Regions from separate parts of the Micromonospora sp. WMMD967 genome, predicted to be linked through region 1. Evidence: riboswitches for the same ligand, from Rfam matches in the RefSeq annotation. Region 1 holds a riboswitch; the other holds the start of a gene.
The links. Region 1 has a riboswitch for thiamine pyrophosphate ahead of thiE (thiamine phosphate synthase). Riboswitches for the same ligand answer to the same signal wherever they lie in the genome.
Positions count from the first base shown of each region.

Region 2: another riboswitch for thiamine pyrophosphate. It lies ahead of O7631_RS31255 (ECF transporter S component); the one in region 1 lies ahead of thiE (thiamine phosphate synthase).

Region 1 covers NZ_JARUBK010000001.1:289,467-296,696, forward strand. The annotation lists gene thiD (bifunctional hydroxymethylpyrimidine kinase/phosphomethylpyrimidine kinase) at 1-50, opposite strand, end outside; gene O7631_RS01350 (thiamine phosphate synthase) at 47-814, opposite strand; gene O7631_RS01355 (thiazole synthase) at 916-1,695, opposite strand; gene thiS (sulfur carrier protein ThiS) at 1,692-1,892, opposite strand; gene thiO (glycine oxidase ThiO) at 1,883-3,040, opposite strand; gene thiE (thiamine phosphate synthase) at 3,037-3,663, opposite strand; TPP riboswitch at 3,658-3,767, opposite strand; gene O7631_RS01375 (ThuA domain-containing protein) at 4,069-7,230, shown strand, end outside.
Region 2 covers NZ_JARUBK010000001.1:6,940,019-6,947,248, forward strand. The annotation lists gene O7631_RS31235 (acyl-CoA dehydrogenase family protein) at 163-2,085, opposite strand; gene O7631_RS31240 (DUF6328 family protein) at 2,247-2,750, opposite strand; gene O7631_RS31245 (SIS domain-containing protein) at 2,909-3,658, opposite strand; gene O7631_RS31250 (alpha/beta fold hydrolase) at 3,762-4,592, opposite strand; TPP riboswitch at 4,701-4,805, shown strand; gene O7631_RS31255 (ECF transporter S component) at 4,880-5,473, shown strand; gene O7631_RS31260 (ABC transporter ATP-binding protein) at 5,580-7,010, shown strand; gene O7631_RS31265 (energy-coupling factor transporter transmembrane component T) at 7,007-7,230, shown strand, end outside.

The sequences.
Region 1 (7,230 bases):
CCGCCGCCGGAGTCCGAGCCGGCGATGGTCAGCAGTGTTTGCGGGGTCATTTTCTTTCCCTGGTTGCGGTTGGGGGCTGCGGCCGACTTTTTGTGGTTGCGGTTGGGGGCTGCGGCCGACCGTGCCCACTCCGGGCGGTCAGGCTTGATCCCTGCGTGGGCACGGTCGGCCGCAGCCCTGACTCGGAGACCTGTGTGACCCCGCGCCGGGTTTGGGTCAGCACCGGGGTGACCGCCTCTACAAATGCGCTGGTCAGGCTCGCTGACGCCTCGGCGGGGTCTTGGGCTCGCATGATCGCGCCAAGGACGGCTACGCCTGCTGCTCCCGCCTTGACGCAGGCGGTTACGTGTTCTGGTGTCTCGACTCCGCCGAGGGCGAGCAGGGGCACCGGGCTGGCGCGGACCAGGTTGCCCAGCGCCGCAACACCCAGGGGTGGGCCATAGCCCGGTTTTGTCTTCGTATGCCAGACCGGGGAGACCGTGGCGTAGTGCTCGGTGGTCAGGCGGGTCAGCTCGTTCTCGTCGTGGCAGGAGCGGCCGACCACCGTGTGGGTCGGTGGTGGGTACGGGCCGGCGGCCGGGAGGTGGACAGCGTCGCCCCCGAGCGGGTCGGGACCGGCCACGACGAGGGTCCCGCCGACGTCGGCGAGGATCGCGCGCAGGTCGGCGGCCAGGGCGGCGCGTTCGGCGCGGGGCAGGTCCTTCTCCCGCAGCACCACCCAGCGCACTCCCCCGGCGACGGCTCCCGCCACGACCCGGTCGAGCCCGCCCTGCGCCACGAGCCGGTCGGTGAGAACAACAACCCCCAACGGGATCTTGGCAGGAACGGGCCCCTCCAGGGGCGGATTGCTTCCAAGATCTGCCGCCGGGCGGGATGCCGGGTGGGAAGCTGAGGGGGCGCGCCCGTCGGGCCCGGTCACAGGTCGGGTCTTCCCTCGTCGGGAGTGGAGGCGAGCGCGTGGAAACGTCGGGCGATCCGGCCGGCCCCGGCGGCCAGGTGTCCCGCCTCGACCGCGTACCGCATCGCGGTCGCCATCGCCACCGGGTCGGCGGCCCGGGTGACGGCGCTGGCCAGCAGCACCCCGTCGCAGCCCAACTCCATGGCCAGGGCGGCGTCGGAGGCGGTGCCGATGCCCGCATCGAGGATCACCGGCACGTCCACGCCCTGCCGGATGAGCCGGATGTGGTGCGGGTTGCCGATGCCGAGCCCCGAGCCGATCGGTGAGCCGGCCGGCATCACCGCCGCGCAGCCCACGTCGGCGAGGCGGCGGGCCAGCACCGGGTCGTCGCTGGTGTACGGCAGCACTGTGAAGCCGTCGGCGACCAGCTCCTCGGCGGCGCGGAGCAACTCCACCCCGTCGGGCAGCAGCGTGCGCTCGTCGCCGATCACCTCCAACTTGACCCAGTCCGTGTCGAACGCGTCCCGGGCCAGCCGGGCCACCTTGACCGCCTCGGTCGCGGTGTGGCAGCCGGCGGTGTTCGGCAGCAGTCGTACCCCGCACCGGTCCAGCAGGTCCAACAGTCCGCCGCTGGAGCCGGGCGCGGTGCCCACCCGACGCAACGCGAGCGTGACCAGCTCGGTGCCGGACGCCCGGATCGCCTGCTCCAGGACGTGCAGGTTCGCTGCGCCGCCGGTGCCGAGGATCAGCCGCGAGGTGAACGTCTCCCCGCCCAGTTCGAACGACATGCCGCTCACCCGCCCTGCGCCGCGGTGAGCACCTCGACCCGGTCGCCGTCGCGCAACGCCGTGGCCGGCCAACCCGCGCGGGGTACGACCTCCCCGTTGACAGCGACCGCCACCCCACGCTGTTCGGGCACGATGTCGCGCACCAGGTCGGCGACGGACGTGCCGCCGGGCACGTCGCGTCCGGCTCCGTTGACCGTCAACTCCACTGGTCCCCCTCCGTGGTGCGATCAGGGCTGCCGCCGGCTGTCAGGCCGAGAAACCGGTCGGCCCGGAACGGCGCGAGCAGCGGGTCGGTCACGCCGTCGAGCACCAGGTCCGCGATGAGGTCGGCGGTGATCGGGGCGAGCACGATGCCGTGCCGGTGATGCCCGGTGGCGGCCAGGACGTCCGGTCGGCCGGGCAGCGGCCCGAGGATCGGCGCGTTGTCCGGCGTACCCGGGCGCAGCCCGGCAACGGCCTCGACCAGGTCGTACTCGGCCAGTTCCGGCAGCAGGTCGACTCCGGCGCGGAGCAGCCGCTGCACGGCACCGGCGGTGACTGTGGTGTCCGCCCGTTCCTCGACGGTCGCGCCGAGCACGACCTCCCCGTCGGCACGGGGCACGAGGTAGACGGGTTCGCCGTCGGCGTACCCCCGGATCACGTGCCGGAAGCCCGGCGCGACGCCGTCGGGCGCACGGAGCCGGAGGATCTGGCCCTTGACCGGCCGCACCGGCAGACCGGTGAGTGCCGCGGCGCCGCAGCCGGCGGCGACCACCGTCACCCGAGCGTCCACGTCGGACAACTGCCGAACCGGTTGCGGCACCAGCGCCGCGCCGGCCTGCTGCGCCGCCGCGCGCAGTGCCGGCACCAGCAGCCGTGGGTCCACCTGGTGGTCGGTGGGCGCGAGCGCGCCGCCGCGCACCCTCGGGGCGAGCGCCGGCTCGCGGTCGCGCAGCTCGCTGGGGCGCAGCGGGGTCACCGGCAGACCCAACCCCTGTTGGTACGCCCACAGCCGGCGCGCCTCGGCCAGGTCGTCGCCGGTCAGGCCGACCATCAGGGTGCCCTCGGTCCGGTAGCCGATGTCGACGCCGGTCATCTCGGTCACCTCGGCGGCGAAGCCCGGCCAGCGCTCAGCGGAGGCCAGGAGCAGGTCGGTCAACTGCCGCTCACCGAAGTACGCCTCGGCGACCGGGGAGAGCATGCCGGCGGCCACCGCGGAGGCCCCCGAACCGGGTGCCGGATCGTGTACGACCACCCGCAGCCCTCGGGCGGCGCAGCGCCAGGCGATGGACAGCCCGATCGGTCCCGCCCCCACCACCGCCACATCCGGCCGGACCCGGTCGCGCGACGGCGGTGACGGGAACCGGCCGGTCAGCACGTCAGCGCCTCGATCAGCTGGGCCGTCGCCCGCACGGGATCGGCGGCAGCGGAGAGGGCACCGACGACCGCCACCCCGTACGCGCCGGCCGCCCGCAGCGCCGGCACCCGCGCGGCGGTCACTCCGCCGATCGCGATGACCGGCACGTCGACGGCGTCGACGACGGCGCGTACCCCGGCGGGCCCGATGGGATCGGGTAGGCCGGACTTGGTGCTGGTGGTGTGGCACGGCCCGACGCCCAGGTAGCTGGCTCCGGCCGCGACCGCCTCGCTGGCCGTGCCCGGAGCGCGGGCGGTGGCGCCGAGCACTCCGGCGGGGCCGAGCACCCGGCGGGCGGCGGCGACCGGCAGGTCGTCGGCACCGACGTGCCCGCCGGCGGCACCGACCGCGAGCGCCACGTGCAACCGGTCGTTGACCAGGCAGGTCGCCTCGTACGGGTCGCAGAGCGCCAGCACCCGCCGGGCCAGGTCGTACGCCTCGCGGTCGGTGGCGGAATCCTCGACCCGGACCTGCACCACCAGGTCGGCACGGGCGGCCGTGAGGGCGGCCCGGACCACTGTGAGCGGGTCACGCCCGGGTCGGGTGTCGGTGATCAGATGCAGTCGCCCCAGGTACGGCACGGCAACACTCCTCCCTGCGCCGGCATTACCCGGATCAGGTTCGACGGTCGGGGGCTGTCAGCCCCCCTCTCAGCCCGGTGCACCGGGCTCCCGTGGGTTACTTGCGTGTCACCGTACGACAGTTCCGTCGGTCTGCCAAGGCGGGTTCGGCGGCGTCCGGGCCGGCCGCGACGAGCAAGATCGATGGGGCACTTCATACGGTCCTGTTCGGAATGTCGCCCGCCGTTGCAGAACCGTTACCCGTCTGCATCTTGCCCGACATCGAGCCAGCCGAATTAATTTGTTCAGCGATTCGACAAAATGTCGGTGGGGGCACCCTGGCACGGCGTCACCACCGGCTCCATGAGGGAGGGCGTTCGGCGAGCCGACTCCCGCGAGCTCTGTCACTACGACACAGGAGGCGGCGTGTCCCGTTCTCGTCGTGCCCGCGTACCCATCACCGCAACCCTGATCTCCCTGGCCATGGCCTCGACCACCCTGTTCGGCACGCCTGCCCAGGCAGCCGCCCAGGTCCCCCCACGGGAGGCGCCAGCCGCCGCCCCGGTCAGCCAGGTGGTGCCCAAGGCACCAAAGGCAGCGGCCGATCCCTTCTCCGTCCTGATCTTCTCCAAGACCGCCGGCTTCCGGCACGACTCCATCCCCACCGGCATCGCCGCCATCCAGCAACTCGGCGCCGCCAACGGATTCACCGTTGACAACTCCGAGGACGGCGCCGCATTCAACGACGCCAACCTGGCGAAGTACAAGGCGGTGATCTGGCTCTCCACCACCGGTGACGTGCTCAACGCCGAGCAGCAGGCGGCGTTCGAGCGCTACGTGCAGGCCGGCGGCGGCTACGTCGGCATCCACGCCGCGTCGGACACCGAGTACAGCTGGGCCTGGTACGGCGACCTGGTCGGCGCGTACTTCGCCAACCACCCGCAGAACCAGACCGCCACGGTCAAGGTGGAGGATCACGCCCACCCGTCCACGGCCGGTCTGCCGGACCGCTGGTCCCGGTTCGACGAGTGGTACAACTACCAGTCCAACCCCCGGCCGGACGTCCACGTGCTGGCCAGCCTGGACGAGAAGAGCTACACCCCGGGCGCCGGCGCGATGGGTGCGGACCACCCGGTCGCCTGGTGTCAGGACTACGACGGTGGCCGGTCCTGGTACACGGGCCTGGGGCACACCCGGGAGTCGTACGCCGAGCCCCAGTTCCTCTCCCACCTGCTCGGCGGCATCCGGACCGCGGCCGGCGTCGAGAACGCCGACTGCGGCGCCTCGAAGACCTCGAACTTCGAGAAGGTCACGCTGGACAGCAACACCAGCAACCCGATGGAGCTGGACATCGCCCCCGACGGGCGCGTCTTCTACATCGAGCGCGACGGTCGCGTGCAGATCGTGAAGCCGGACACCGGCAACACCGTCACCGCCGTCGACCTGGACGTCTTCACCGGCAACGAGGACGGCCTGATCGGCATCCGGCTCGACCCGGACTTCGCGACCAACAACTGGGTGTATCTCTACTACGCCCCGAACGACGGGGTCACCCGCAACCTGCTGTCCCGCTTCACGGTGACCGGTGACACCATCAACCTGGCCAGTGAGAAGCAGGTGCTACGGGTCGACACCCAGCGCAACACCTGCTGCCACGCCGGCGGCAGCATGGCCTTCGACAGCGACGGCAACCTCTACCTGGCCACCGGTGACAACACCAACCCGTTCGAGTCGAACTCGTACTCCCCGATCGACGAGCGGGCGGGCCGCCAGGACTACGACGCGCAGCGCACCTCCGCCAACACCAACGACCTGCGCGGCAAGGTGATCCGGATCCACCCGGAGGACGACGGGACGTACACGGTCCCGTCGGGCAACCTCTTCCCGGCCGGCACCGAGAAGACCCGTCCCGAGATCTACGCGATGGGCTTCCGCAACCCGTTCCGGATCGGCACCGACCCCAAGACCAACACGTTGTACGTGGCGGACTACGGACCGGACGCCAACTCGGACAACCCGAACCGGGGCCCCCGTGGTCTGGTCGAGTGGAACATCGTCACCCCGGGCAACTACGGCTGGCCGTACTGCACGGGCACGAACGAGGCCTACAACGACTACACGTTCCCGTCCGGTCCGAGCGGCCCGAAGTTCGACTGCGCCGCACCGGTCAACAACTCGCCCAACAACACCGGCCTGACCAACCTCCCGCCGGTCGTCCCCGCGACCGTCGACTACGGGTACGCCGGTGACGCGCGCTACCCGGAGATCGGCGGCGGTGGCGCCCCGATGGGTGGCCCGGTCTACCGCTACGACGCCGACCTCAACTCCAACCGGAAGTGGCCGGCGTACTACGACGGTAAGGCTCTGCTCGGCGAGTGGAACCAGAACAAGATGTACACGATGCAGGTGACTGCCGACGGCAAGTCGCTCGTGGACATCAACCAGCTGCTCACCGGCATGAGCATGATCCGGCCGATGGACTTCGAGTTCGGCCCGGACGGCGCGCTGTACCTGATCGAGTGGGGCAGCGGCTTCGGCGGCAACAACGACAACTCCGGCGTCTACCGGATCGACTACACCGCCGGTGACCGTGCCCCGATCGCGGCGGCGTCCGCCAACCCGACCTCGGGTCCGGCGCCGTTGACCGTCACGTTCTCCAGCGCCGGCTCCCGGGACCCGGACGGTGGGGCACTCACCTACGCCTGGACGTTCGGCGACGGGCAGACCTCGACCGAGGCCAACCCGACGCACACGTACGCCACGGCGGGCAACTACACGGCCCAGCTCACCGTCACCAACCCCAAGGGTCGGACCGCGGTGGCCAACGTGCCGGTGACCGTGGGCAACACCGCTCCGACGGTCTCCATCGAGTTCCCACCGGACGGCGGCTTCTTCAACTGGGGCGACCAGGTCCGTTACTCGATCAAGGTGACCGACCCCGAGGACGGGGAGATCGACTGCGCCAAGGTCGGTCTGCAGGTGCTGCTCGGTCACGACGAGCACGCCCACCCGTTGGAGCAGCACACCGGCTGCACCGGCACCGTCCAGACGTCGCTCGCCTCCGGGCACGGCGCCGAGGCGAACGTCTTCGCGGTCTTCGAGGCCACCTACACCGACGAGGGTGGTGCTGGCGGGTCCGGTGCTCTGACCGGCCGGCAGATCGAGGTCCTGCAGCCGAAGCAGAAGCAGGCCGAGTACTTCACCGCCACCGGGCGCGCTCCGGTGAGCACCGGCGGCGGCGACGCCGGCGTGCAGCGGGAAGCCGCCACCGACACCGCCGGCGGCGGGCAGAGCATCGCGTTCATCGAGGACGGTGACTGGTGGTCGGTCGCTCCGGCGGACCTGACCAACATCACCGAGATCCGCTTCCGGGCTGCCTCGGCCGCCGCAGGTGGTCGGATCGAGGTCCGCGCGGGTGCTGTCGACGGACCGGTGGTCGCGACGGCCACCGTGCCGGCGACCGGCGGGTGGCAGACGTACACGGACGTGAGCGCGCCGGTCACCGGTGCCGCGAGCGGCTCGCTGTACTTCCTGGCCCGTGACCCGAACGGCGGCTCCGGTTCGCTGTTCAACGTCAACTGGATGGAC
Region 2 (7,230 bases), 6.7 Mb from region 1:
CCACCTCGCCGATACGCAGTCGATCAAACCAGACGACCCGGGCACAACGTGCTCCTGCGCGCGACAGTCGGCCCACGGAGGTCGGAGCCCGCACAAGACCAGCCCAGACAAGACCAGCCCGCACGGGACCACTTCGCACGAGACCGGCCCACACGAGACGGGTTACGGTTTCGGTGGGATTCGGCGGCGGACGTCCTCGGCGGTGGACGGGCCGGGAGTCCAGCCGGCGACCCAGGGCAGCTCGTCGGACGGGGTGATCACACCGTCCTCCAGACCCGCGTACCGGCCGGCGAGGATCCGCTTCGCGGCGATGGCGTCGACCGAGTCGGTGTTGTCCCACAGTGCGGCGAACAGGGCGTCGACCCGCACCCGCGCCTGCCGGCAGAACAAGTCGGCCAGCTCGACGTTCTCCGGGCGGGTGTCCCGTTCGGCGGAGGCCCGGACACAGACCGCCGACATCGCGAACAGCTCGGCGCCGATGTCCACCACACGGCCGAGGAACGCCTGCTTGCGCTCCATCTTTCCCTGCCAGCGGGACATCGCGTAGAACGTCGACCGGGCCAGCTTGCGCGACGACCGCTCCACCTGGCGCAGGTGTGCGGCGAGCGGCCCGAACTCGGCGTACGCCGAAGGGCTCTGCCCACGGCCCACGGCGAGCGTGGGCAGCCACTTCGCGTAAAAGGCGCTGGCGCGGGCGCCGGCTCTGGCCTTGCGGCCCAGCCCCGCGTCCGGGTCGATGATGTCGCCCGCCACCGACAGGTGCGCGTCGACCGCCTCCCGGGCGATCAGCAGGTGCATGATCTCGGTGGAGCCCTCGAAGATCCGGTTGATGCGCAGGTCGCGCATCATCTGTTCGACGGCGGCCGGGCGTTCGCCCCGGGCGGCCAGCGAATCGGCCGTCTCGTAGCCGCGCCCGCCCCGGATCTGGATCAGCTCGTCGGCGATTGTCCAGGCCATCTCGCTGGCGTACAGCTTGACCAGCGCCGCCTCGATCCGGATGTCGTTACGGTCGTCGTCGGCGAGCAGGCAGCAGAGGTCGAGCATGGTCTCCATGCCGTACGTGGTGGCGGCGATGAAGGAGAGCTTCTGCGCGACCGCCTCGTGCTCGCCCACCGGCCGACCCCACTGGACCCGGTCGGCGGCCCAACCCCGGGCCACGTTCAGCGCCCACTTGCCGGCGCCCACGCACATCGCCGGCAGCGACAGCCGGCCGGTGTTCAGCGTGGTCAGGGCGATCTTCAGCCCCTTGCCCTCGCCGCCGATGACGTTCTCGGCGGGTACGAACACGTCGTGGAACCGGGTGAGGCTGTTTTCCAGGCCGCGCAGGCCGATGAACTCGTTGCGCCGCTCGACGGTGATGCCTTCGCTGTCGCCTTCCACAACGAAGGCGGTGATCCCGCCTCGACGCCCCTCGCTGGCCGGGACCCGGGCCATCACCACCAGCAGGGTGGCCACGATGCCGTTGGTGGCCCACAGCTTCACCCCGTTGAGCCGGTAGCCGGTGCCGTCCTCGGTCGGCTCGGCGGTGGTGGCCAGCCGGGCCGGGTCGGAGCCGACGTCGGGCTCGGTGAGCAGGAAGGCGGACACCTCGCCGGCGGCGAGGCGGGGCAGGAAGGTCTGCTTCTGCTCGGCGGTGCCGAACATCTTCAGCGGCTGCGGCACACCGATCGATTGATGTGCGGAGAGCAGCGCGCCGATGGCCGGGCTGACCGAACCGGCGAGCATCAGCGCCCGGCAGTAGTGCAGGTTGCTGAGGCCGAGCCCGCCGTACTTCCGGTCGATCTTCATGCCGAACGCGCCGAGGTCGGCCAGGCCGTGGAACACCGAGTCCGGAATGGAGCCGTCGCGTTCGATGGCCGCGCCGTCCACCTCGGTGGTCAGGAAGGCGCGGAACCGGCCGAGGAAGTCCTCGGCGCGCGCCACGTCGCCCGGGTCGGATCGGGGCCACGGGTCGATCAGGTCGAGCCGGAACCGACCGAGGAACAGTTCCTTACCGAAGCTGGGTCGGTCCCAGGTGGACTCGCGGGCGGCCTCGGCGACCTGCCGGGCTTCCTTCTCGGAGACCTGCCCGGCCTCTGCCGGCAGTGGCGCGGCGGCACCTGTGGTGGCTGCGGCGTCGGGATCGTCCGGTGTCGGTCGGCCGTTCTGCGTCGTGGTCACGGCTGCCCCCTCGAAGCTCGATGCGGCTACCGCCACGCTACCCCCGGTTGTTACCCAGGGGTAGCGGTGCGTGCGCATCGAGGCGGTCAGCGGCCGATGGTGGTGTCCGGGTCGTCGTCATCGTCGTCGATGTCGTCCTCACCCCAGTTGCGCCGGACGAACGGCAGGATCATCCAGAACACGAGAAACCAGATGCCGGTCAGTGCAGTGAGCAGGAAGGCGATCGGCCGGTCCAGCACGAAGTCGGTGATCAGCAGCACCGCGCTGACCATGGCGATCAGCATGAAGGCGAGGCCACCGGTGGCCATCCGGTGCGCGAACCGCACCAACTCCGGCTTGCGCCCCTGACGGAACAACGCCCGGTGGAACGCCACCGGCGAGATGATCAGCGCGGTGGCGGCGGCCGCCGCGAGCAGCGCGACGATGTAGACGTCTCGCTGGAACTCGCTGGTCCGGGTGAATCCGTTACTGAACGGCAGGGTGAGCAGGAAGGCGAAGAGGATCTGCACGCCGGTCTGCGCGACCCGCAACTCCTGGAGCAGGTCGGCGAAGTTGCGCTGCCAGCGCTGCTTCTCGGTCTCCTTGGACACGCGCTACCTCCGGTGAGACGCTACTGCCGGCGGTCCCGGCCGCCGGCAGCAACGCCAATGCCCCACCCGGCCGAGCGCGAAACAGGTTCACGACATCTCCCGTTCACCTCGGGGACGCACCTCGGCCACAAGCACCGGCCGAGTCGTCGCCGGGATCCTCAGGACCCGCGCCGGATCCGACCCGCGTACCGGGCCTCCAACTCGGTGTTGTGCGCGTCGCCGTCCGGGATGTTCGCCGACAGGTAGACCGGGGGCCGCTCCCCTGCCGCCAGCAACCGCGCCACCACCTCCACGGTGATCTGCTGGGCGAGCAGGGCCGCGGTGATCGACGAGACCGCGCCGACCGCGCCACCGCCGGGAAGGGGCAGTGTCGCGTCGCCGTACGGAGCTCCGTTGTCGAGCACCACGTCGGCGAGGTCGCTCAGCTTGCGCCCGGACGGGTGCCGGGAGGTCATCCGGCCGGAGTGCTGCGCCGAGGTGATCGCCACCAGCCCGTGGCCGCGTTCCTTGACCAGACTGGCGAACTCCACCATCGCCCCGTTGACCCCGGAGTTGGAGGCGAGGACGAACACGTCGGTGGGCCGCACCGGGGCCAACTCGTAGAGGCGGTGCGCCACACTCGGGTCCCGTTCCAGCATCGGACCGAGCCGCCCGGCGGGTTCACCGCCGAGAAGCACCAGGTCACGCAGCGCGATCCGGTTGGTCGGCACCAGACCGCCCGCCCGACCCGCGATCTCCATGGCGAGGGCCTCCGAGTGCCCCGTGCCGAACGCGTGCACCACACCGTCGGCGCGTACGGCCTCGGCGATCAGATCGGCGGCCCGGCCTACCGCCTCCCGCTGGCTGGCGGCCACCCGGCCGATCGTCTCGGTCACCACGGCCAGGTAGTCCTCGGCACTCACCGTCATGCGTCCTCCGTCATCCGATTGCGGGCCAACCAGTCAACCCCGCCCCCGCCGAGCAGGTCGACCAGGGGTGCCGACGGCCACCACCAGATCGACCCACCGCCACTCAGGCCGTTCCGCCGGCCCGCGCCAGGATCGCTTCGGCGAGTGGGCCCGGCGCCGCGTCCGGGATCCAGTGGCTGACACCGGCCAACTGCACGAAGCGGTAGTCGCTGGTGACGTTCGCCGCGCACGCCTCGGCGGCGGGCCGGCCGATGGCGACGTCCCGGTCACTCCACACGTACGTGGTGGGCACCGCGACCGGGCCGACCGCGGCCAGGTCGGCGCGGGACATCGCCCGGTACCAGTTCAGCGCTGCGGTGAGCGCCCCCGGCTCGCGCATCGGGTCGGCGTAGCGGTCCACCCGGGTACGGTCGCCGACCCCGCCGAGCAGCTTGCGCAACGCGGTGGCGTGCCACGCCAACAGCACCTTCTCCGCCTTGCCGGGCTTACGGAACAGCGCGATGTACGACGACCGGGCCTTCTGTTGGCTGTCGTTGGTCAGGGCGTACGCCATGGCCGCCGGGTGTGGGACGGACACCGCGGTCAGGGTGCGGACCCGCTCGGGGTGCCCGGCGGCGACCGCCCAGGCCACCACCGCGCCCCAGTCGTGCCCGACCAGGTGGACGGCGTCCAGGCCGAGGGCGTCGAGCACCGCCACCACGTCGGCGACCAGCTCGGGGATGCGGTAGTCGGCCACCTCCGTGGGCCGCGCGCCCGGCGAGTAACCCCGCTGGTCCAGCGCGTACGTGCGCAGCCCGGCGGCGTGCAGTGCCGGCACGACGTCGTCCCACTCACCGCTGTGCTGCGGGAAACCGTGCAGAAGCAGAACCGGTACGCCGTCCGGCGGACCACCGACGGTTACCTCGAACGTGAGACCTCGCGCGTCGACCCGCATGATCGGAAGCGTACCCATCTGGGAGTCGGGCCGGCCGCTCCCGCAGGTCAGGCGGATGCCCTGCTGGGCCCGCGCACCCGGTCGGTGTTAGCGTCAGCGAGACAACTTCATATCCGACAGGGGAGCGCACAGCGCTGAGAGTGCGGGCATGCCCGCAGACCCTCGAACCTGATCTGGGTAATGCCAGCGCAGGGAGTTCGGTCGACCTCCAGCCGCGCCGCAGTCCGGTGCCACCGGACGCGGCGTGCGTCTTCTCCTGGTTCGCACTCACGAACTGGGAGCAACACATGAGATCCACCACTGACACCCACCGTTGGCGCACCATCGACATCGTGGTCGCCTCGGTGATCGCTGTCGCCTTCGGCGTCATCTTCTGGGCGTGGGGCCTGGTCTGGAGCGCCACCGAGGGCGCTTTCACCTTCTTCCCGCCGGCGCAGGCGCTGCTCTACGGCGTCTGGCTGATGCCGGCCGTGATCGGCGGTCTGGTCATCCGCAAGCCCGGTGCCGCGCTCTACTGCGAGACGGTCGCCGCGATCCTCTCCGCGCTGCTGGGCAGCCAGTGGGCCGGCACGGTGATCCCGCAGGGCATCGTGCAGGGCATCGGCGCGGAGCTGGCGTTCGCCGCCTTCCGGTACCGGTCGTTCCGGCTGCCGACCGCGGTACTGGCCGGCGCGCTGACCGGTCTCAGCGCCGCGCTGTTCGACTTCTTCATCTGGAACGTCGACTACGAGCTGACCGACTACCGCATCCCGTACGCGCTGATCACCATCGTCAGCGCCACGGTGATCGCCGGCGCCGGTGGCTGGCTGCTGACCAAGGCCCTGGCCAACACCGGCGTCCTGGACCGGTTCCCGGCAGGCCGGGACCGCGCCCTGGTCTGACCCCGGTCCAGCTGCGTTGATCAAGAGGTTTGCGTCAACCGGAGGCGGGATCCTGACGCAAACCTCTTGATCGACAACGACAGAAAGCGTGCGGAAGGGGGGTTCGGTGGGCGCTGTCGTTCTGCGGGGGTTCGGCTGGCGGCACGCTGGGCGGCGGGCCTGGGCTCTGCGTGGGGTCGACCTGCGGGTCGAGGCCGGCGAACGGGTTCTGCTGCTCGGCCCCTCGGGGGCCGGCAAGAGCACCCTGCTCAGCGCGCTGGCCGGGCTGCTCCCCGAAGACTCCGGTGAGCAGGAGGGCATCGTCGAGATCGACGGGCTCGACCCCCGCAAGGGACGGGAGCGCGTCGGCATCGTCTTCCAGGACCCGGAAACCCAACTGGTGATGGCGCGCTGCGGCGACGACGTCGCCTTCGGCCTGGAGAACCGGGGAGTGCCGACCGACGAGATCTGGCCCCGGGTGGACGAGGCGCTGCACCGCGTCGGCTTCCCGTACCCCCGGGACCGCAACACGGCCGCCCTCTCCGGCGGCGAGCAGCAACGCCTCGCCCTGGCCGGCGCGCTCGCCCTCCGCCCCGGCCTGCTGTTGCTCGACGAGCCGACCGCCAACCTCGACCCGGCCGGGGCCGAGCTGATCCGGCAGGCGGTGGCCGGCGCGCTGGACTCCGACACCACACTGATCCTGGTCGAGCACCGGGTCGCCGAGGCGCTGCCACTGGTCGACCGGGTGGTGGTCCTGGAACCCGGCGGTGGGATCCGCGCGGACGGCACACCCGAAGCCGTCTTCGCCGCCCACGGCGCCGCCCTGGCCGCCGAGGGGGTGTGGGTGCCGGGTCACCCCGTCGCGCCCCGCCCGGCCACCGCCGCGGCCGGGGAGCTGTTGCTCACCGCCGACCGGCTCGGCCTGCCACCCCGGCTGGCCTCCACCGACCTTCGGGTACGCGCCGGCGAGGCGCTCGCCGTCCGCGGACCCAACGGCGTCGGCAAGTCCACCCTGGCGTTGCTGCTGGGCGGGCTGCTCCGGCCGGGCACGGGGCGGGTCACCGCGTCCGCCGAGTTGGCCGGCGCGGACCACCGCACTCCCCCGCACCGCTGGCGCGCCCCCGCCCTGGCCCAGCGGATCGGGTCGGTCTTTCAGGACCCGGAGCACCAGTTCGTCACGGGCACCGTCTTCGACGAGCTGGCGCTCGGCCCCCGCCGGACCGGCCAACCCGAGTCGGCCGTCAAGGAGACAGTGGCGGAGTTGCTGGAACGGCTGCGGCTGGCCCGACTCGCCGCTGCCAACCCGTACACCCTCTCGGGTGGTGAGGCGCGGCGGCTGAGCGTGGCGACCGCCCTGGCCACCGCGCCCCGCCTGTTGATCTGTGACGAACCCACCTTCGGTCAGGACCGGCGGACCTGGCGGGAGCTGGTCGACCTCTTCGCCGACCTGCGCGACGCCGGACACGGCGTGGTCGCCGTCACCCACGACGCGGATTTCGTCGCCGCGCTCGCCGACCGCAGCGTCACCCTACGAGCGACCCCGGGCGACGAGCGATGATCAGCATCGAGCCGGTCGCCGCGCCCGGTGCGCCACTGGCCCGCCGCAACCCGGTGGCGAAGGTCGCCGCCGCCCTGATCTTCTCGTTCACCCTGCTGGCCACTCTGGACCCGGTGGCCCCGGCGATCGCCATCGCGCTCGAACTCGCCGTGCTGCCGCTGTTCGGCATCCGCTACCGGGTGCTGGCGCGACGGGCCTGGCCACTGCTCCTCAGCGCCGT